DNA from 4 places in the Alteromonas sp. Cnat2-8 genome. Region 3 is predicted to be linked to each of the others. Evidence: predicted binding sites of a transcription regulator. Region 3 holds the regulator's gene; each other region holds the start of a gene.
What was found. The regulator sigma-54, encoded in region 3, starts transcription at its own class of promoters, with help from an activator protein. The targets are predictions, from matches to a motif close to GTTGGCACGNNNNTNGNNT.

Region 1 (5,560 bases), 340 kb from region 3:
CACGACGGTGCTTAGCGGAAGAATGTCTGGTACTAATCCTTCAACCAGTTTCGGATGCTGCTTGGCAAGCATATCAAGAAGTTGTTGCGCTTCCTCGTGCCCTAATAATTGATATGCATTGTTAGAGAGTAATTGGCTTAAATGGGTCGCTACAACGGTCGCAGCGTCTACTACTGTGTACCCAAGGGTTTGTGCATGCTCCCGTTTATTGGGCTTAATCCATACTGCGTCCAAGCCGAACGCGGGGTCTTTAGTGGCACGCCCTTCTAATTTACCGAACACTTGCCCTGGATTAATAGCAAGTTCTTCATCGTGACTGATGATGGAATCGCCTATCGTTACGCCTAGCATAGCGATGGTGTAAGTGTTGGGCTCTAAATCCAAGTTATCGCGAATGTGGACAGGCGGAATAAGGAAACCCAGTTCTTGCGATAGTTTCTTACGTACGCCTTTAATGCGCGTCAACAACTCGCCACCTTGGGATTTATCGACAAGAGGAATTAAGCGATAGCCCACTTCCAATCCGATGGTATCTACCTGCTGAACATCATCCCAGCCAAGCTCTTTCACTTCAGGCGCAACCGATTCATCTTTTACCACATTGTCTGGCACTTTGGGCTCTGCGGCCTTTCTCTTTTCTTGGACCGACTGCCAGTAAGCAAAGCCTGCAATCAAGAATGAGAACCCTAAGAATGCGATATGAGGCATCCCAGGAATGATACCCATCACAAATAGAACCCCCGAGGCTATATAGAGGGCTTGATTATTACCAAGCTGACCGCGGATTTCTTTGCCCATTTCCTGGGTCTCGTTTTCACGAGTAACGATAATGGCTGTAGCGACCGAAAGTAACAATGAAGGAATTTGCGCCACCAAACCATCACCGATGGTCAATATGGTGTAGATTTCTATAGCGTTACCGAATGAAAGCCCGTGCTGAATCATGCCAATAAAAAGACCACCGACAATATTAATCAGCATGATGAAAAGGCCTGCGACCGCATCACCCTTTACAAATTTTGACGCACCGTCCATCGACCCGTAAAAATCCGCTTCTGCGGTAATCTCTTCACGGCGTTTACGTGCTTGGTCTTGATCTATATACCCTGCATTTAAATCAGCATCTATGGCCATTTGCTTACCGGGCATAGCATCTAACGTAAAGCGAGCGCTTACTTCTGAAATACGTCCTGCGCCTGCGGTTACAACTTTGAAGTTGATAATAAGAAGAATGGCGAAAACAACAATACCTACGGCGTAGTTACCACCAATCACGACCTCACCGAAGGCTTCGATAACTTTACCTGCTGCATCGCCGCCTTCATGTCCGTAAAGTAAAACAACGCGAGTAGAAGCCACGTTAAGCGCTAGTCTCAAAACGGTAGCGATAAGTAACACCAAGGGGAAAATGCCGAAATCTACTGGACGCTGGGTAAGTACAGCCACCAAGATAATGACTAGCGACAACGCAATATTAAAGCTAAACAGCACGTCCAGTAAGAATGGCGGCATAGGCAATATAACCATGCCCATAATTGCCAAAAGGACGATGGGTGCGCCTAAACCACTGGTAAAATTTTGCAGCTGATTTTTATCGAATCGCTGAAGATAACCGGATAACTGCATGGCTTGGTGTCTCTCTATCAGAAAATTGACGCTTTATGTGAATCTTCTAGTGAGTTTTCAACTAACGTGCCAGCTTTGTGTTTTACGCAAAAGTTATCCAAATCTGAGCTGTAATCATGCGTGATTACTGTCTACAGTGACTTGTATAGAGCGATTAAGATTTTGTATCCGAGGGACATACGAACAGTTTATAATTACGTCACTATTCCTAGGGCCTACTCTTCGTTTTAAAAGGATTATTCATGGTAGTACTACAAAATCGTGTTGCAACGTTTTGTTGGGTCAGCCTTGTCATCATGCTGACTTTTAGTCATGTAGCTCATGCATCTAAACAACCTAACTTACGACAGCGTGTGGAGAATTTGCTAGTTGATTCAGTGGAGATATACGGTTCACAAAATAGTAACCCATCTCGTGTGCACAATAGAGTTTTGGTAAGCGAGGTCTACACTCAACAGGGCTATCAGCTTATATGGTTTGGTACTAGTGATGCTGAAAACCGTCTTCAGGAACTCCTCCATGAAATTGCTGATTCAGAGTTACATGGCTTCTCGCCCGAGTATTACCACGCATCAATGCTCGAAAGTCGCGACGCCAATACGGCACTCTTAGATGTACTAGCAACCGATGCCTTTATCAGTCAAACTCTGCATCGATTAAATGGGCTTGTTAGCCCCGCCAATGCAGATTCGCAGTGGTTCCTTAAGCAAAGAGAAGCGGATCCTGTGGCATCGCTAAATCACGCATTAACTAACGGTGTTTCTGCAACATTGCGGGCCATGTGGCCATCACACCATGAATACCAGTTACTGTTAGAAAAAAAGCGTAGTTTACTCACGGCAGTTTCTACAGTTACCACACAAATTCCAGTTGGCCCAACACTTAAGCTGAACTCAACGAGCGAAAGAGTTGTGTTGCTGAAGTCTCGTCTTTTAGGGCCAGGCACCTATTCAGAGTTATTCGATAAAGATTTACTGGACGCGGTTAAGCAGTTTCAAATGTCTGCGGGCTTAGAGCCAGATGGTATCGTGGGAAGTTCCACTTTAGAAGCATTAAATGCCACCACGTTTTCTTGGTTAGAAAGAATTGATGCAAACTTAGAGCGTTGGCGCTGGCTCCCTCATCAAACTTGGTCAACATATTTACGCGTTAACATTGCTTCGTTTCAGTTGAGAGGATTTACTGAAGGTGAGGAAACATTGGGAATGCCTGTGATTGTCGGTACACCAGTGAGGCAAACGCCCGTTTTCGCTGAATCAATGAAGTATATGGTGTTTAACCCCTACTGGACCGTGCCTTTCAGTATAGCCACTAAAGACAAGCTGGCGAAATTAAAAACCAATCCTTCTTTATTGGTTGAGCAAGGTTACGAAGCCCAGCCCGCCGGTGTCAGCGGCTTCAGCCCTGTCGATGAGTTTGATTGGACAAATGTTAGCCGTGGTACATTTCACTATACACTCAGACAAAAGCCCGGTCCGCACAATGCCCTTGGTAAAGTGAAATTCATGCTTCCAAATAAGCATGCCATTTATCTTCACGACACGCCCGATCACAGCCTTTTTTCGAAATTAGAAAGGAACTTCAGCTCTGGCTGCATCAGAGTCTCTAACCCTTTGAAGCTGTCTCAATGGGTACTCACTCATTCAGGCCAGACAGAGGCAATACCGCAAGCTGAGCAATTACTTCAAAGTGAAGAGACCAGTACACTATATTTGAAGAAACCTATACCTGTTCTTATTGTGTACTTCACAGCGTTTGCAGATGAAGCAGGAACCATTGTATTTCGCCGCGATGCATACAATCGGGACAGCCATATTATTGAGAAATTGAAGGAGTTTAAACGTGCGTAAGTGTTTGTTAGTGCTGATTGCTCTTTTAACTGTAGTGCGCGCCAGTGATGCGTTCTCCTTTGACAATGACATGCTCAACTCTAAGCTTGCTATTAATGGAAATACGGTCCCCTACCCTATTTTCTCTATTTTCGTAATGCCGAATAAAACGTTCACTGTTGAGTTTGACAACAAAAGCCATACTGGGAACTTTCAATTTCACCATGCGAACGGTGAGGCACTAAAGACGAGTTCGAACCTTCCAATAGTTAGCGGGGTTGTGGGGAAAGCGCCAATAATGGCACCTAAGAAATCAGGGCACTATGTACTTAAAACCACCAACGCGCAGTCAGGAGAAACTGCGACGCTCAACGTCTTTGTGATGACATCTTTGGAAAAGGTAGACAAAACAGGTAAGTTAAACGGCTACACAATTGGTAAATATCCTGATAAGCCTTTAAAAAACAATCCCATTTATTTACCCCCATCAGGACTTATTGAAGTATCGCCAGAACAAACGGACGTAAGGTTGTCGCCCAATTTCACCCTAGGTCAATTTCTATCCAAGCAGCAACAAGGATTTCCCAAATATGTACATTTGCGAGCAGGCCTTTTGTTGAAACTGGAAAAAATACTGCACACCTTAAATGACGAAGGGCATGCTGTTGAAGGCTTAACCATAATGAGTGGATATCGCACTCCGTTCTACAACAAAGCTATTGGCAATGTTCAGTACAGCCGTCACGTTTGGGGTGGCGCAGCGGATTTCTATATCGATCAGTCACCGAAAGATGGGGTGATGGATGACCTCAATAAAGACGGTGTGGTAAACCGCGAAGATGCGGTATGGCTAGCCAACTTTATCTCAAATATGTCTAAACAAGGCGCTTTCGGCCCAAGAATCGGTGGGCTTGGTATTTACGGTGCTAATGCGGCGCACGGGCCTTTCGTTCATGTTGATGTGAGAGGAACCTTAGCTCGCTGGTAACGCTGCATTTTACGTAAACGTTAGGCAGTACCGAATGAAACTGCCCACTTTATTTACGCTAAAACTTTTCGATGTTTACTGCGCAATTAACGTCGATATTCTGGTGGTATTGGCAAATCTCGTTTAAGCGGCTTAGGTCGCTTGCCCTTCCCTGCTCTATGCGCTTTCAACTGATAAACGTGCGCTAGCACCTGCGCTACCGCCATAAATAAGGCGTTAGGAATTTCATCGTCCACTTCTGTGGAGTAGAAAATGGCGCGGGCAAGCATGGGAGAAGGGATCAGCGGCACATCGTTGGCGGTAGCAATTTTTCTGATGTGCATCGCCAGCTCATCAGCACCTTTAGCGACCACAACCGGCGCCCTCACTCCCTTCTCATCATACTTGATAGCAACCGAGAAATGGGTCGGGTTAGTCACCACTACGTCTGCTTGTGGCACTTCCTGCATCATGCGCTTGGTTGCAGCCTGATATTGCAGACGGCGAATTCGGCCTTTAACCATAGGGTCGCCTTCCGCATTTTTCCGTTCGTCTTTAACCTCTTGCTTGGTCATCTTCATTTCTTTGTTGTGCTTATACATTTGATAAGGCACATCAATGAGCGCGATAGGGATCATGCCGCACACCAGAATAAGAAACGCCCACTTAAGCATGTCGAGTGCGTGAAAGAAGTTTCCCGGATAAAGCTCCATATCAAGGTGGAGCGCTTCATCTTCAAAGAACAGTAACGCTCCGATGGCCATGCCAATTATGACCACCACTTTCGCTATAGACTTGAGTAACTCAACCAAGCCGTTCATGCCGAACATACGCTTGAAGCCTTGAATAGGGCTCATTTTTGAACCCTTAGGTTTTGCACCTTCCCAGGTAAAGTTAAAACCGCCAAGGGCGATAGAGCCATAAATGCCCGCTATCATTGCCACAACCATGTATAGCAGCACGGCAGGACCTACTGCCGAAAAGGCTTCACCCCATGCGCCAAACATGTGGGTGATATCATAGGTTTCGTCACGAGAGAGAATGAACATTCTCTGAGTAAGTTTAAAAACAGATTCAGCAATCCACCCGCCCACAAACAAGAACATAAAAGCACTGACGATAAGTACTAGGGTCGTAG
Region 2 (5,560 bases), on a different contig from region 3:
ATTAAGGTAATTAGCCATTGGGTTTTTAGAAAATCTCGCAAGAACAGGGGTTACAAGTTCTTTCGCTTTTTTAAAGTCATTATTAACTAGCAAAGCTTGAGCTAATGGCAAATTGATGTTCAATACGTTAGGGTTATTTTTCTTATACGCATTATAAACTGTTATCATTCCGTCAATATTATTCGACCGCCTTAATAGATCGCCCATCACAAGCAGTTCAATATCGGATGTGGAATTGTCAATTAGTGGTGAAATATCTAAGCTTGTAAGAGTGTTGCTATTAAATGCTTCAAAGACGCTAAATACGGCCGTGTCGCCTTCTATTCTTTCTAAATCTATAGAGTTTGATAGTGCGACGCTAGACCACGCTTCTGCCAACATACAATCGCGACAAGTACTGTTTTTATCTATAAGTCTTTGGTAACTGCTATCAAAACTAAGGATAGCTATTTGTGCGTTTAAACTCTCAGCTTTGCTCTGTTCGGATGGGGTTAGCGCTTCAATATCTACTTTTTCGAGTTGCTGTTTGGCGCCAATTGTGTTGCCATTTAGTAAGTAAACTTCTGTAAGCAATAGCCTGAGGCCAGGTGTTGGCTCCTCACTCATCGCTTGTTTAATTAATACTTCAGCCTCTCTTGATTGCCCGTTCTCAAGTGCAACTTTGGTTTCTTGAATGTAATCTTGGTGAGCCTTTGGTGTGCATCCAATACAAGTTAATAGAGCGAGCGCAGCAAATTGAATATTTTTTTTTAGCATTTTAAAACTTCTAACGTCCGTGAGTTTACCTTGATAAAGGTATCGTGCTTTTTAATAAGTGACAAGAAGTATTAAGATAGTATAAAAAAAAGCCGGATTAAAATCCGGCTTTTCTTATAAAGACAATGATTACTTTTGCTTTCTACGGCGAGCTGTTAAGCCCAAGCCCAGCAAGCCGAATGCAGCCATCGCTAACGTAGTAGGCGCTGGAACAAGCGTTGATTGAACAGTTGATGATTGAGAAATTGTTAACTGATAAGTACCAGCACTAACATTTGCCCAGCCTGACGTGAAATCTACGTTGTTACCTGAACGAACGATTAGGTCGCCTAGTCCAGGTTGGTCAATTGCGATATCGTTAAATGTCACGCTTGATGGACCACCTGTAAGAGATACTGTGTTTCCAGTGTTAAAGCTCACTAACTCAATTCCAAATGTCGCTTTAGCTGTAGATGTAGCTGTTCTTAAACTATCATTAGCGATATCCGGCGAGATAAATGCATCAACCAGATAATCCATCAGTGCACTGAATCGCACATTAATATCTGTCAACATATTGAGTGTAAACGTGGTAAGAATATCATTCGCGATATTACTATTGGCACCCGCGCTTTCATTGTTACCAGCAGCAATACCCGCATCCGCATATGTAAATCCGGTAGCACCAGAACCAATCGCACTGCCTGAAACTTGAGCGTCAGCCACTGAGTAGTAAAACGCGTCACTCGCAACCAAATTGCCACCATCAACAGATTGGCCATTATTGGTAAGACCTAAAACTCCGCAAGATGAACCTAGGCAAAGTAAGTCTGCATCAGAATCTGCTGTGGCAGAAGCTTGTGAATCTAAGTCTGAGTCTGAAGCACCATTGTTGTCAGTGAAAGTGCTTGTTGATCGTGAACCACCCGGAAGGATAGAAATAAAGTCAAGAGGATTAACTGGATCAGGTACCAAGTCGCCATCAGTATCGATTTGAACAACAAGATCATTTAATTCTAAATAAGCTGTTGCAGATACCCCAGCAGTCGCATTTGAAGCTGTAACAAGAGCTCCCGCAATCGCTGCATATTTGATAGTTGTTGCAAATTTCATTTTCCACGCTCCGTTGTTTTGAACAGTAGGTCTGTTATACGTTGTTAACATAAGCATGCAACGTGCCATTTTTTAAGTATTTGATTATTATGGTTTTATTTCATTCGCATTTGCGTGTTGTAAAATTTTTAGACACTAATTGATATTTTGAAGGAGAGATGACATTACAAGGATCAAAATAAGATTTAAGTTCAGGGAGCTCAAAAGGTAGCGGTAGATGCTGTCGATTGAGAAAGTGATTGGAAAGCGTAGACATTCTATACTGAAGGAAGCCCATGGAAGCACACTTAAGCATTATTTCTTGATAGCAAGCTAAAGCTTGTTCTTCTTCCTTCTCTTTTTGTCTATCCCATGAAAGAGATAATACACACTCCATTGTTCTTTCATTTATAAGGGTTACTGAGATTGGACTTTCTAAACTATACTTCTTACATGTTTCACTCATGATAGAAGTAATTAATTTAAAATCTTTGCTCGATATTTCAGAGCAGGGCGCGCCCCATAGCAAACCTACTTTGTCTTGACTTGGATTGGGCACGTTATCTGTTAACTTCTGAAGGTTTCTCCAATAAATGGTTCGAAGAAATTCATTGCTAGGAGTCCCTTGTTTTATTTTACATAATTCTATTAGGCTCTTTCTCAGAGCAAGTTTAGCGCCTATTTTTCTGGCTATACCACTATTACTGGAAACTAGTTTTTTAACTAAAGCTCTATTATATTTAGGAGTAATAGACAGCGTTTTCTTAATAAAGCTGAGCTTTTCTTTGTCAATGAATAAAGGTTTTACACCTAGTTTTTTCATCGCGGTCTTAAGATCTTTAATATGCGCTTTGACTTGGTTTTTAGTTCCGTACATCCCTCCTGAAAGCGTCCAATCATCTAAACCGAATTTGCGGATCAATTTGTTTAACTCTTCGTAATCATACGATTTAATTAGATTTGGAAATTCTACAGCAAGTAATTGGAGTGTCTTCATGTTGTTTCCAATATGTGCAGCACTGTGTATGGTGTTTTGTTTTCTCAGGATTGCACAAGTATCAATCATTTGATCAATATCTTCTTCTTTGAATGGTATGAAGTAAGCAACGAAACAATCAGGTTTTTTCAAAAGCTTAATTGTAAGGCTTGTTACAATTGAAACATTATTTTGAATCACGAGACCTGTCAGGTCAGGGCCGATGCTATAGGTTCTGGTTGCTATTTTCCCGTCAATTTTAAATGATGTACCATCGGTTGATGTCACAAAATGTGTAGGTGCTTCTTCTTTATTGTTGGGAGTGATAATTTCTGCATGCAGAATATTCTTAGCGTGCTCAGCGAGTGGAGTATGACCAAAACCCCGTTCAAGATAGTTTCCGGTGACGCTTGCAAATTTTGGCGCTCCAGTAGTGTCATGTATATGGATATCACCGTTTTTTATTAAAAATTCACTAATGGCTTCTTGTGATACTCCTGGTTCTACTGTTATGTGTCCACTTGATTTCTTGTAGTAACTTATTCTTTTAAACTCACTTAAATCCAAGGCAATACAATTTGAAGCGTAGGGCTCTTTACCTCCATAACCTAAGTTGGCGCCTCTACTGTAGGGGTGAACAGCAAATCCATTGCATTTTGCAAGTTCTATTATCTTAATTATTTCCATATATCGCGAAGAGCCATCGGATTCGGAAGGGTATGGTTTAACGACCAATATAGCTGAATTTTTTTCTGGATACGTGATGTACGCATCGTTAGTGTCGACAAATAATATCTGTGATGACCGAAAGCCAGAAGTTAGTAGAAGGTTTTTCAGTTGCTCAAACCCAAAGTCTAATGTTCTCATAAATAGTTCCTAACGCGCCTGAAAAATATCGCAAGACTGGAATGCAATGTATTTGGTAAAGAGCACCAGGCTCGGCAAAAGTAATTAGAGTGTTTAGACGCGCTTCTCTAGTCTCGAGGATACTTCTCAACTTGATGCTGTATGTTTTTCAACATTATTTTAAAGCTAGGCCTTAAATTAGCGTAGAGCAGTGATGGATTGATATAATAGGGTGCACGCCTACCATGATAGTCAATAACGGGACCAACCTGCTCAAACTGAATGCCCACAAACCTCATACTTCGGGCAAGACGTGGTTCCATCATAACATACGTATGTTTTATATTATTGTGCATAACTAAAGCAGCAGCAGAGAAGTAAAGCCCGATGGCGATAAAGGGGAAACACCTTAATTCATTTTCAGAGTACGTATGTTCATTAATTACACCTGTCGCAGCACCAGAAAACCGGTCCATCTGACGCTTCCGAAACTCAAGTGGAACTGCGAGTCGAGATATCTCGCAAATGTCTTTCCGTGCAAAGTTACGTGGGTTCAGAGTTTCATGAGTAATTGAATTAATGCAGTATTTCTCAATAGGGAGAAGTTGGTTTTCTATCTGGGGTCTAACCAAACGTACTGTCCCAGCATAGTGACCTGAGCCTTTATGTCTTATTAAACAAGGGCTCGAGAATTTATCGAATTCGTCAGTTTCAAGACAATTGTTTTTGAGTGGTTCAAACTCGAGCTCTTCACAATAAACTTTATGTCTAATATTAAAGCTCTCAGTACGTGTATTTTCGGACTGCGCAACTACTGGCTCTAAGAACTCGGAAAAGTGTTTTGAGATGAACTTGGCTTCTTGGAGTTTTTCCAACCCTCCAAGAGCCTTTCCCAATTTACTGTCCCGGCCGACAATTGACTTCACGCGTCCTATTATTGTTTTATTAGCCACTAAACTTTGGTCCACACAAAAAACGTCCTTCAAAACAGTCTAGCAAATCTTTTCGATAATTTGCCTAATCCTTTTATACTATTTTTCCAAAACATGGTACTTCACTATTGCCAAGTATTCGTATATCGCTCTTCTAGTGCGCTCTAATGCTAGAATTGAAGGAAGTGAAAGAAAAGGATTTAATTCCCCAGAGCTTTGAAAATCAACTTGAAAAATCTCTGAGTTTATATCAGCGTTTTTTAGTATCTGAGCTAATCGATATTGGTGAGTGGCGCTTGTTACGGTTACTAGGGTCATGTGGCCAAATCTAGTTTTTAATGCTTCAACCTCTGATAGTGAGTCGGTACCTTCAGGTATTGAAATCACTTTATCAGGAGTTACCCCTAATGTTTCAAGAAATTGCTTTGCTTTTTCTGAATATTTAACATCTTTATCAGCAAGAAAGCTTCCCCCCGTAACTATAATTGGGATTTTCAACTCATCAGAAAAAATCTTAGCTTGAATCAACCGTTGGATTGAACACTCGTGCCAACGCGAAACTTCTGGTAGATCGTATTGCGTTTGATAATAGCATGCAGGAACAAATATAGCGTCACTTCTAGTTAAATCGGATGAATGATAGCGTTTGCTGTTGTACTCTAACGGATAAAGTAAAACGTTTGCCACCCATGGTTGAGAGCAAACCATCAACATGAGTACACCCATTAACAAAATTTTCTTCCCAGTGTTCAAATAATTTGCCCGTTTGAAAGCATATGACATAAGTATTAGCAACACGCTGATAGTTAGGGGGGATATTAAAAGCAGAATTATTTGTTTTAAAAAATCCATTGTTATCTTACGGTGTACTTTGGTTAAAGTTATTAAGCTAACGCTCAACTGGGAAAAAATACATGAAAACTTTAATTATTTGGATTTTAGTGCTGTTGGGATTACTGACTCAGAGTGTAGCAGCAGA
Region 3 (5,560 bases):
GCAGGCCATAGAGCCTAAGTGGGCGTAGAATATCGCAATTATGATGAGTCTGTCATGATAATTGCGTAGGTTTTGCGCAGGATTTTAAGATAACTGCGCTAAGTGTTGATTAATTGGTCAATGGATTGGGTAAGTAAGACTATTCGTCTTCGTTAAATCTGCCCTCAATAAGCTCTTCAATAGCTGCAAGTGCATCAACAGCATCACTGCCGTCCACAATCACATCTACCTGTTCACCTTGATGGCTTTCAAGCATCATTAATCCCAATACACTGCTTGCGTCTGCTTCTTTATCGCCTTTTTTTAAGATAATTTTAGCGTCGAATTGATTAGCCAGTTTAACCAGTTGGGTCGCCGCTCTCGCATGCAACCCTAACTTATTGACGATAGTTAGCGTTTTTTGAATAGTCATTACTGATTCAGCTCTCTATGGCGAATTTGAACATCAGGGTGTATTTCACTGAAGGTTTTCGACAGGGTCTGTGCGATATAAACCGAACGGTGTTGCCCGCCAGTACAGCCAATGGCTACGGTTACGTAACTTCTGTTATTGCGCTCTAAATGAGGCAGCCATGTCGTTATTAAATTCTGAATTTGCCAAATGAACTTGGTCACTACAGGCTGCGACCCCAAAAATACTTCTACTGGTGCGTCTAATCCGGTCAGATGTTTAAGGTCGGGCTCCCAGTGGGGGTTAGGTAAAAAGCGGGCATCAAAAACGTAATCCGCATCTTTAGGAATGCCGTGCTTAAAGCCAAACGACTCAAACACAAGCACAAGGCGTGAGCTTTTCTTACCCAAGATACGCTCTCGAATTAACTCTGCCAGTTGGTGAATGGTAAGCTTATCAGTGTCCAAATATAAATCTGCGCGTTCTGCAATAGGAGCAAGTAGGGCAGACTCCGCTTTAATGGCTTCTGAAAGCGATTTATTAAGCTTGGCGAGAGGGTGAAGACGACGTGTTTCGCTAAAACGCTTAACCAGTACATCATCGCTCGCGTCAATGTAAACAATGGTCATCGACCACGAAGAAGGCAGGTAGTCTAGAATTTCCACCAAATCGTCAGGATTTTTAGGTAAGTTTCTCACATCGATACTTACCGCAACCTGATCGTACTCGTCAACAACTGTATGGGTTAAGGTGGGAAGTAAGTTTACCGGGATATTATCAACACAGTAATAACCTAAATCTTCCAATGCGCGAAGTGCGACAGACTTACCAGACCCCGAACGACCACTGATTATTATCAGCTTCACCTACTTTCTCCCTAATACTCTGGTTTTATCACATACGCGTTGTTGAATTAGGCGCCCACTAAACGGTTAATAGGCGCTTAATGTTTAACTTAATGCAGATAGAATATCGTCGCTTGTCGTTGCGCGACGTATTGCTTTAATCGTTTCTTTGTCGCTTAGTTTACCAGCCACGGTGGCCAGCGTTTGAAGGTGTCCTTCGGTCTGCTCCTCGGGAACGAGTAGCGCAAAAAAGATGTCTACGGGTTTCTCGTCAAGGGCGTCAAAGTCGATTGCTGGCGTGCTGGTTACAACAATGGCAATCACTTTCTCAAGGCCCGGCAGGCGTCCGTGGGGCAGGGCGATACCATTGCCAATGCCTGTACTACCCATACGCTCTCGAGCCATCAAACTGTTGAGTACCGTTGCCTGATCAATGTTCTCGTTTTGCTTGGCAGCGATATCAGCGATGATCTCAAGAATTCGCTTTTTACTATTACACTGAACCGCACACTCGGTGCGGTCCAGACTTACGATGGCTTGTATATCCATGCTTAATTAACTACTAATGTTTTTTCAGTTTTTCCTTATGCTTGATTACCTGCCGGTCGAGTTTATCAACCATGCTGTCAATCGCCGCATACATGTCGGTATTTTCTGAGGATGCGAATACTTCAGCGCCACTTAAATGAACGGTCGCTTCGGCTTTTTGATTTAATTTTTCAACGTTCAGGATGACATGCACATTAGAAATGTGATCAAAGTGACGTTCAAGTTTGCTGAACTTCGTATCGACATAATTACGCAAAGAGTCGGTGATTTCGACATGATGACCAGTAAGGTTGATTTGCATATTTCGTCTTCCTTATATTATTAAGCCCGATTAAATAAGGCTTTTGCGTTGGTTCGACGGCGGGATCGACAACGATTCCCGGTACTTTGCTATTGTTCGCCGGGCAACTTTAATGCCTTGTTCGGCCAACAATGAAGCAATCTTGCTATCACTTAGCGGCTTGCTAGGCTTTTCAGCGGCCACTAATTTCTTGATCAATGCACGAATCGCTGTAGATGAACATTCACCACCAGACTCTGTTGCAACGTGGCTTGAGAAGAAATACTTCAATTCGAAGATTCCACGTGGCGTATGCATGTACTTTTGCGTTGTCACTCGCGAAATAGTGGATTCGTGCATATCTACCATTTCTGCGACATCATTTAGCACCATTGGTTTCATCATTTCCGGGCCGTGCTCAAAAAAGCCCATTTGCTGCTGCACAATGCAGTTTGCAACCTTCATTAAGGTTTCGTTACGAGATTCAAGGCTCTTTATGAACCACTTAGCCTCTTGCATGTGTGAGCGGATGAATTGTGAATCGCTACTATTCTTGGCACGGCGACTCATTGCAGCGTATTGTTGATTTACGCTTAACTTAGGCAGACTGTCGGGGTTCAGCTCAACCACCCAACGGCCATTTTTCTTGGTTACTGAGACATCAGGAATAACGTACTCAGGCTCTTTAGTAACTAAAGCACTACCTGGGCGAGGATTCAAGGTTTGCAGTAAACGCATTGCCTCGCGTAGCTGATCTTCTTTCAATCGGCTTTTACGCATAAGCGTACGATAGTCTTTGCTGCTCAGTAAGTCAGAGTACTCTTCAATCAGTTGTTTTGCTTCAGCAAGCCACGGTGTGTCTTCTGAAAACTGGCGCAATTGCACCATCAAACATTCTTGTGGAGAGCGTGAGCCAGAACCAATAGGGTCGAACATCTGAATGCGCTTTAGCACACATTCTATTTCGTCCATTTCAATCGGCTCTTCCATATCATCATCGTTAACCGCTTCTAAAATATCATCAAGGGTAACGGTTAAATAACCTGACTCGTCAATAGAGTCGATGATTGCTGTAGCGATTGCGCGATCGGTATCCGAGAAATGGGTAAGGCGCATTTGCCAAAGAAGGTGCTCTTGAATATCTTCAGTAGTCTCACCTTGGAAGATTTGCTCGTCGTCATTGGATGGACCCGGAGCAGGCGAAGATGAAGCAGAGTAGTATTCATCCCACGTACTGTCGATTGGCAGCTCATCGGGAAGATCGTTTTTCTCAAGTGCATCGCCGGCTTCTAATGTGTCACTAGATGCAGAAGCAGTGGCCTCAGAGCCGCTGTCATCGTTGTCGATATTGTTCTTTTCTAGTTGCGGCTCGTCGTTACCTTCTTCAACTTCTAATAGCGGATTAGAATCGAGCGCTTCTTGGATCTCTTGTTGAAGATCAAGTGTAGAAAGCTGCAGCAGTTTAATGGCCTGCTGAAGCTGAGGTGTCATGGTAAGTTGTTGGCTAAATTTTAGCTGTAAAGATGGTTTCATCTACGTCTTATTTAAATGCTCTAAATTGAATATACCAGAGCGAAACTGAAAAATGACAATTCGGTTACATTAACTATAGCCTGAATTGTTCGCCTAGGTATACATCCCTTACTTTTTGATTACTTAAAACCTGTTCCGCCGTTCCTTGCGCAATAAGCTCGCCATGACTCACAATGTACGCCTTTTCACAAACATCCAATGTCTCTCGTACGTTATGGTCTGTGATAAGGATTCCAATACCCCTATCGCGAAGATGTTGTATTATCTTCTTTATATCATTAACTGATATTGGATCAACACCAGCAAATGGTTCGTCTAACAAAATAAATTGCGGTTTTGCTGCCAGAGCGCGGGCAATCTCAACGCGACGGCGTTCGCCCCCTGACAAACTCATCCCCGTACTATTACGTATATGGTTAATATTAAATTCATCAAGTAGCGCATCAGCTTCTTCTTCTTGCTGTTGTGAATTTAAATCTTTACGGGTTTGCAAAATGGCCATGATATTTTCATGCACTGTGAGCTTTCTGAAAATAGAGGCTTCCTGCGGTAGGTAGCCTATTCCGCGGCGTGCACGCTCGTGCATGGGCTGATGAGTTAGCTCATTGTCGTCGATTTCAATCTTGCCTTTATCCAGATTCACTAAACCAACAATCATGTAGAATGTGGTGGTCTTACCAGCGCCATTTGGGCCAAGAAGACCAACAATTTGACCCGTTGAGACAGACAGACTTACATCTCGAACAACCTGTCTTGACTTGTAAGCCTTAGCAAGATTTTTAGCGCTCAAAGTTGCCATTGCTATTCATTGCCCTCGTTGTCTTTTTTGTCTTTCTTAGACGAAGTTTTGCGAATGGTCTCAGGTGTGAATACTGTGGTCACTCGACCCTCACCATCTTTACCTGCGCCCCCAGTCGCTAGCAATTGCTCGGTAATCATATCGAACGTGATGTTGTCACCCTGTACTTTACTGGTGTCTTGTTTCAACTCTGCGTTTCCGGCAAGAGAAATCGTTCGGTTCACCACTTCATAGCGTATTTCATTAGCTTTTGCTGAAACTGGCGTGCCGTCTTCCAATTGCTGGGAATAGCTTGCAGGCTTCCCTCTAGCAATAAATATTTCACGACCACCACCGTCAGTGGCAATTACTTCCACTTCGTCAGCTTCAATAACCAAAGAGCCTTGAGTTATGAGTACGTCGTCTTTGTACAACGCGGTTTTATTTTTACCGTCGATAAACTGGGTGTTCGAGCCTATTTTTATGGGCTGCGAAAAATCATCTTCACTGGCGTGTACCGCACCGCTAGCGATGGCAAGCAATAAACTAGTTGCTAGGGGAATAAGTGGTTTGTACATGATCTAAAAGCTCGTATTCTTGTGTGCGTAAATTCGCGTTAAACCCATTACTTAAAATGACATATTGGGTGCCCAGTATTTCAACGGGTTGGTCAGATGTCATTTGCTTGGTTTCTAAATTAATTTGAATGTACTCGGTCGATATACTTCTGACAAAGTCATCGCCAGTTTGGTTCTCAATATTAACTTGGTTTTCCAGCTGGATTAGCTCGTTATTGTATAGTGTACCTTCATCAGCGGTTACCACCCATGGTGATGACGCGTTTTCTGTATAAAGGGTGTATTTAGGTTGCTGAAACAATACAAAGCCAAGCTGGTCGTAATGCTCCATCGACTCTGCAAATACTTTGTGATTTAACTCACCGTCTTGATTGTACAGCGTAGTGGTTAGATTTTTTGCTTTGTAGGCGGGCTTTAGCGCATCGTTTTCACGATTCCCCTGCGTTTCAGGCTGCTCTTCCATCCACGTAGGGATGTACATCAGCATCGCCAGAATAAATAGCGCTGATATACTTAATCCTAAGCGATTAAAGCCAAACAGGCTCATACACTAGCTCCAAAAATCTCATTTGCTACCCCTTTGGCCTGCAAAATGGTATCCGATAT
Region 4 (5,560 bases), on a different contig from region 3:
CAAAGAATAAACAGCTTACATTTAGGATCAGCCGCTTCTCTTTCTAATGCTTCAAAATCTAACGTATAGCGCGCACCTTCAACACTCGAGATAGTTTCAGAACTTGTGCCGTCGTCATTTTGCACTACCGTGCCTATATCTACCCGTTCGAGACCATTTAGTTTTGGGGCAGCCAGTAGAGGCGGATAATTAGGTGTTTGAATAAGTACTTTATCACCGGGTTCACAATAGGCTTTACACGCTACGTTAAACGCTGGCACAACGCCTGGTGTCCACACTAGCCACTCGGGTTGAATTTCCCAATTATGCTTATCTTTAAGCCATCTCACTACAGCCTGAATAGCGCCTTCGTGATGTGCAGGCAGTATGTAACCCATGTTGCCATGCTCAACCTGACCCGAAATGGCGTCTAGAATTGGCTGCGCGCAACGAAACTCAGTATCGGCAACCCACGCAGGAATGATGTCTTTCCCTTTGTACTTTTGCCATTTAAACGAAAATGTGTCTTTTCTGGGAGGGGTATTATCGAATAAGGCGCTCACATTACATCCTGTTGCATAAAAACTTATGCCAACAGTGTAGAATTTTAGCGCCTCATAAACTAGGGGCGTGAGATGAATTAACCCGAATTTTCTATATCGAAATGTACTTTAATAGAGATAAATTAACACGTTAAAGCCAAAGGTAAATTGCGCTTTGCTGTCCTAACCTGTTTTACATTGTCATCGTTAACCACGAAGTAGATCTTTGGCCCGCATGCACACCTTTAGCGTGCGATGCATAAAATGAAATACAACCTACAGGCTTAGCTGGCCTGCGACACCGCCTCTCTCGATTTTTGAACTAGCTCTTCCATATTGAGTGGCTTAGCAAGGAAACCGGTAACCTGAAGCTTACGCGCTTCTATCACTAACTCTTTGTTAGGGTCTGCAGTAATGAGTAAAAATGGAACGTCCAAACCCGAAGACTGGCAGGTTTTTAGAAGACTTAGTCCATCATAATCCGGCATTACTTGGTCACTGATGATCAAGCTGATAGATTCTGCGGTTTGTTGCAGCAAAAAATCCCTTGCAAATTTACTACGTGTAAATGGATACACGGTGGCGTCTAACTGCGTTTCCAACGCGTCAGTGATAAGGTCAAGCGTGATAGGATCATCTTCAACTACTGCTACAGAAAACACTACCCTTCCCCTTTTTGTTAGGTCATTAGCCGTAAATATTACAACGACTTAGCTCACGTGTTAAGACGTCAGTCAATTGTACCAATCCGCATAGATAAATGCTCGCTGGGTATTGATCTATGCGGACTGATATTTTCAAGGATAGAATCTCTGAACGCTTTTGACCACTAACCTTTGGTCGATATTTAAACTTTTTCTAACGTTTTAGTGATAATGCTAGAAAGCAGCTTTTCTGATGGGAAGTGACGGTGTGTAAGTTGAGACACGATTTGAACGATTGCAGGCCAAACTCATCGGCAAAATGGAAAAAAATGCCAGCTGACGCTGGCATTTTCAAAATCAATGTAAGTCTTAGAAGCTATTAAGACTTAGGTGCACGTGATGCACGCTTACGCTCGTTTTCTGTAAGAAGCTTCTTACGAATACGGATAGATTCAGGCGTTACTTCTACTAGTTCGTCGTCATCGATGAACTCAAGCGCTTGCTCAAGTGACATTCTGATAGGCGGAACAAGTGTTTGCGCTTCATCAGTTCCTGATGCACGAACGTTAGTAAGCTGCTTACCTTTAAGCGCGTTAACAGTAAGGTCGTTGTCACGGCTGTGAATACCGATAACCATACCTTCGTACACTTCAACACCGTGACCGATGAATAGGCGACCGCGTTCTTGAAGGTTAAACAGGGCGTTAGTTAGTGCTTTACCGTTTGCATTAGCGATTAGAACACCGTTCTTACGCTTACCAATGATACCGCCTTTGTACGGACCATAGTGATCGAACGTGTGATATAGCAAGCCAGAACCCGACGTTAACGTCATGAACTCTGTTTGAAAACCAATTAGGCCACGGCTTGGAATGATAAAGTCGATACGTACACGACCTTTACCATCTGGAGACATGTCAGTCATTTCTGCTTTACGCAGACCAAGCTGTTCCATGATTGAACCCTGGTGCTGTTCTTCACAGTCAATAGTCAAGGTTTCGTATGGTTCTTGCGTTGCGCCGTCAACTTCTTTCAGAATTACTTCTGGACGCGACACTGCAAGCTCATAACCTTCACGACGCATGTTTTCGATAAGAATACCTAGGTGAAGTTCACCACGACCAGATACGCGGAACTTGTCCGGATCAGGCATTTCTTCAACGCGCAGTGCAACGTTGTGTACTAGTTCGTCTTTAAGGCGCTCTAGAATGTTACGTGACGTTACATACTTACCTTCTTTACCTGCAAACGGCGAGGTGTTTACCTGGAACGTCATGGTTACTGTAGGCTCGTCAACCGTAAGTGGAGGAAGTGCTTCTACAGTGTTGATGTCACAAATGGTGTCAGAGATCTTAAGTTCGCCAAGACCTGTGATTGCAATGATGTCGCCCGCGTGAGCAGATTCAACTTCGTGACGAGCAAGGCCAAGGTAGCCGTAAACTAAGCCAACTTTGCCGTTGCGCTTTTTGCCATCAGCAGTAACGACCGTTACTTGTTGGTTTGGCTTAACAGAACCACGCTTAACACGACCTACGCCGATAACACCCACGTATGAGTTGTAGTCAAGCTGAGAAATCTGCATTTGGAATGCGCCGTCGATATCTGCATCAGGAGGAGAAACTTGGTCAACGATAGTTTGGAACAATGCCGTCATATCGTCTTCTTTAGTATCTGCATCTAGTGATGCCCAACCGTTAAGTGCAGACGCATAAACAACTTGGAAGTCTAGCTGTTCGTCAGTTGCACCTAGGTTGTCGAATAGGTCGAAAACTTGATCCATAACCCAATCAGGACGCGCACCAGGCTTGTCGATTTTGTTAATAACAACAATTGGCTTAAGACCTTGAGCAAATGCCTTTTGCGTAACGAAACGGGTTTGTGGCATCGGGCCTTCTTGTGCATCTACAAGTAGAAGTACAGAGTCAGCCATCGACATTACACGCTCTACTTCACCACCGAAGTCAGCGTGTCCTGGAGTGTCTACGATGTTGATACGGTAGTCGTTCCAGTTAATCGCTGTGTTCTTAGCTAGGATGGTAATGCCACGTTCTTTCTCGATGTCGTTCGAGTCCATTACGCGCTCTTCTTGCTCGCCTCGAGATTCAAGGGTGCCAGACTGCTGTAACAGTTTGTCTACCAGGGTGGTCTTACCGTGGTCAACGTGGGCGATGATTGCGATGTTACGCAATTTATTAATATCAGTGGTATTCATGCTTATATAGAGCCTGTGTAAATCAACGTCTACTTCAATTCAGTGGAAAGGAGTATGCGTTAGATTTGTTGCAAAAAAATGCAGATAGAAAAATTTGCGCGGATTGTACAGAAAAACCACGACGTTTGCGCATCTTTTTTTTGATGGAAACGAGTTTTATTGGTTTTCAAACACTTGTTCAACAAATAACCAGCCCCGTTGCACCTAATTGATCATATTTGGTGGCTATACGCTACAAAGTAATCTAGGCTGATTGACGTACAAATGAGCATAAAACGCCATATTGGTGCAACATTGCACCAATATAATGCAATTTAATTCAAACGGAAGTGATAGATGCCCGTCTATGCCACAGAAATCGGTATACATATAGATGGCATGATAATCGCTTTCACTTTTGCCACTGTTGGAGTGAAGCTGATCATTCCGCATTTTTACATTAAACCTGGAGGACACGATGTCAGTAGAAAAGGCATTAGAGCTGATTAAAGAAAGTGAAGCGAAGTTTGTAGATTTACGTTTTACCGATACAAAGGGTAAAGAACAACACGTATCTATTCCTGCGAGCGTTGTTGATGAAGAGTTTTTCGAAGAAGGTAAAATGTTCGATGGTTCTTCTATCGCTGGCTGGAAAGGCATCAACGAATCAGACATGGTTCTTCTTCCAGACGCAACAAGCTGCGTAGTTGACCCTTTCGCTGAAGAGACACAAGTAAACATCCGTTGTGACATCGTTGAACCTTCAACAATGGAAGGTTATGAGCGTGACCCTCGTTCAGTTGCTCGTCGTGCAGAAGAATTCCTAAAATCAACTGGCATCGGTGACACATGTTTCTTCGGCCCAGAGCCAGAGTTTTTCCTTTTTGATGACGTACGCTTCCACACTGACATGGCGGGTTCTTTCTACAAGATTGACTCTTCTGAAGCAAAGTGGAACTCTGGCGAAGAGTTTGAAGGCGGCAACATGGCACACCGCCCTGGCGTTAAAGGCGGTTACTTCCCAGTACCACCAGTGGACTCTGCTCACGATATCCGTGCTGCAATGTGTCTAGTTATGGAAGAGATGGGCCTTGTTATCGAAGCGCACCACCACGAAGTAGCAACTGCTGGCCAAAACGAAATTGCTTGCCAATTCAATACGCTAGTTAAGAAAGCTGACGAAATTCAAGTTTACAAGTATGTTGTTCACAACGTTGCACACGCATACGGTCAAACAGCTACCTTTATGCCTAAGCCGCTTGTTGGCGATAATGGTTCTGGTATGCACTGTCACCAATCTATCTCTAAAGATGGCGTAAACATCTTTGCAGGTGACAAGTACGCAGGTCTTTCTGAGGAAGCACTTTACTACATTGGTGGTATCATCAAGCACGCGCGCGCAATCAACGCGTTTGCTAACGCTTCTACTAACTCATACAAGCGTCTAGTTCCTGGATTCGAAGCACCGGTAATGCTTGCATACTCTGCACGTAACCGTTCTGCATCTATTCGTATTCCTCACGTAACTAGCGATAAAGCACGTCGTATTGAAGTACGTTTCCCTGACCCAACAGCTAACCCATACCTAGCGTTCACTGCTATGCTTATGGCGGGTATCGACGGTATTAAGAACAAGATCCACCCTGGCGATTCAATGGATAAAGACTTGTACGACCTACCTCCAGAAGAAGCTGCTGAAATTCCAACAGTTGCAAGCTCGCTAGAAATGGCACTTGAAGCTCTTGATAACGACCGTGACTTCCTTAAAGCTGGTGGCGTTATGACTGACGACATGATTGATGCATACATCGATCTTAAGTCTGAAGAAGTAACGAAACTTAACATGACTACTCACCCTGTTGAGTTCGACATGTACTACAGCGTGTAATTTCGCACTGTATAGCAATTTATACTAAAGCCCGCTCTGCGGGCTTTTTTTATGCGTACGATTTATCTACTATGTTTTTATAGCTATGCTAATAAATACTCTTTCATGCTGTATCAACTGCGCACAGGGCTTTGCCCGCTTGCATCTGCATACAACTAGAAAGGTTATCCATAAGCCAAACATAGCAAGCTATATGAATTAGCCAGCTAGCCAAAACCACATTGATTAGGTAACGACACGTGCACTACATGACGCGACACATTTGCTTAATTTCGCTATTACTAAGTAGCGGCAATGGCTTACTGCCTGTGCAAGC

Region 1: a site for sigma-54 is predicted at 1,682-1,700, ahead of flhA (flagellar biosynthesis protein FlhA). Genes of this name have one in related genera too.
Region 2: a site for sigma-54 is predicted at 1,900-1,918, ahead of MHN00_RS07010 (PEP-CTERM sorting domain-containing protein). Genes of this name have one in related genera too.
Region 4: a site for sigma-54 is predicted at 3,750-3,768, ahead of glnA (glutamate--ammonia ligase). Genes of this name have one in related genera too.

The regions. Positions count from the first base shown of each region.
Region 1 covers NZ_JAKREX010000001.1:183,849-189,408, forward strand. Annotated here, with positions in the region: gene flhA (flagellar biosynthesis protein FlhA) at 1-1,626, opposite strand, end outside; gene MHN00_RS00820 (L,D-transpeptidase family protein) at 1,869-3,476, shown strand; gene MHN00_RS00825 (D-Ala-D-Ala carboxypeptidase family metallohydrolase) at 3,469-4,443, shown strand; gene flhB (flagellar biosynthesis protein FlhB) at 4,530-5,560, opposite strand, start outside.
Region 2 covers NZ_JAKREX010000002.1:663,823-669,382, forward strand. Annotated here, with positions in the region: gene MHN00_RS07005 (tetratricopeptide repeat protein) at 1-756, opposite strand, end outside; gene MHN00_RS07010 (PEP-CTERM sorting domain-containing protein) at 886-1,848, opposite strand; gene MHN00_RS07015 (FAD-binding protein) at 1,949-3,670, opposite strand; gene MHN00_RS07020 (PEP-CTERM/exosortase system-associated acyltransferase) at 3,778-4,617, opposite strand; gene MHN00_RS07025 (ElyC/SanA/YdcF family protein) at 4,681-5,433, opposite strand; gene MHN00_RS07030 (serine protease) at 5,496-5,560, shown strand, end outside.
Region 3 covers NZ_JAKREX010000001.1:519,921-525,480, reverse strand. Annotated here, with positions in the region: gene MHN00_RS02225 (HPr family phosphocarrier protein) at 140-412, opposite strand; gene rapZ (RNase adapter RapZ) at 412-1,257, opposite strand; gene ptsN (PTS IIA-like nitrogen regulatory protein PtsN) at 1,342-1,785, opposite strand; gene hpf (ribosome hibernation promoting factor) at 1,799-2,086, opposite strand; gene MHN00_RS02205 (RNA polymerase factor sigma-54) at 2,117-3,598, opposite strand; gene lptB (LPS export ABC transporter ATP-binding protein) at 3,672-4,397, opposite strand; gene lptA (lipopolysaccharide transport periplasmic protein LptA) at 4,400-4,954, opposite strand; gene lptC (LPS export ABC transporter periplasmic protein LptC) at 4,923-5,501, opposite strand; gene kdsC (3-deoxy-manno-octulosonate-8-phosphatase KdsC) at 5,498-5,560, opposite strand, start outside.
Region 4 covers NZ_JAKREX010000002.1:217,766-223,325, reverse strand. Annotated here, with positions in the region: gene MHN00_RS05160 (PatB family C-S lyase) at 1-542, opposite strand, end outside; gene MHN00_RS05155 (response regulator) at 806-1,183, opposite strand; gene typA (translational GTPase TypA) at 1,545-3,377, opposite strand; gene glnA (glutamate--ammonia ligase) at 3,835-5,244, shown strand; gene MHN00_RS05140 (DUF4124 domain-containing protein) at 5,493-5,560, shown strand, end outside.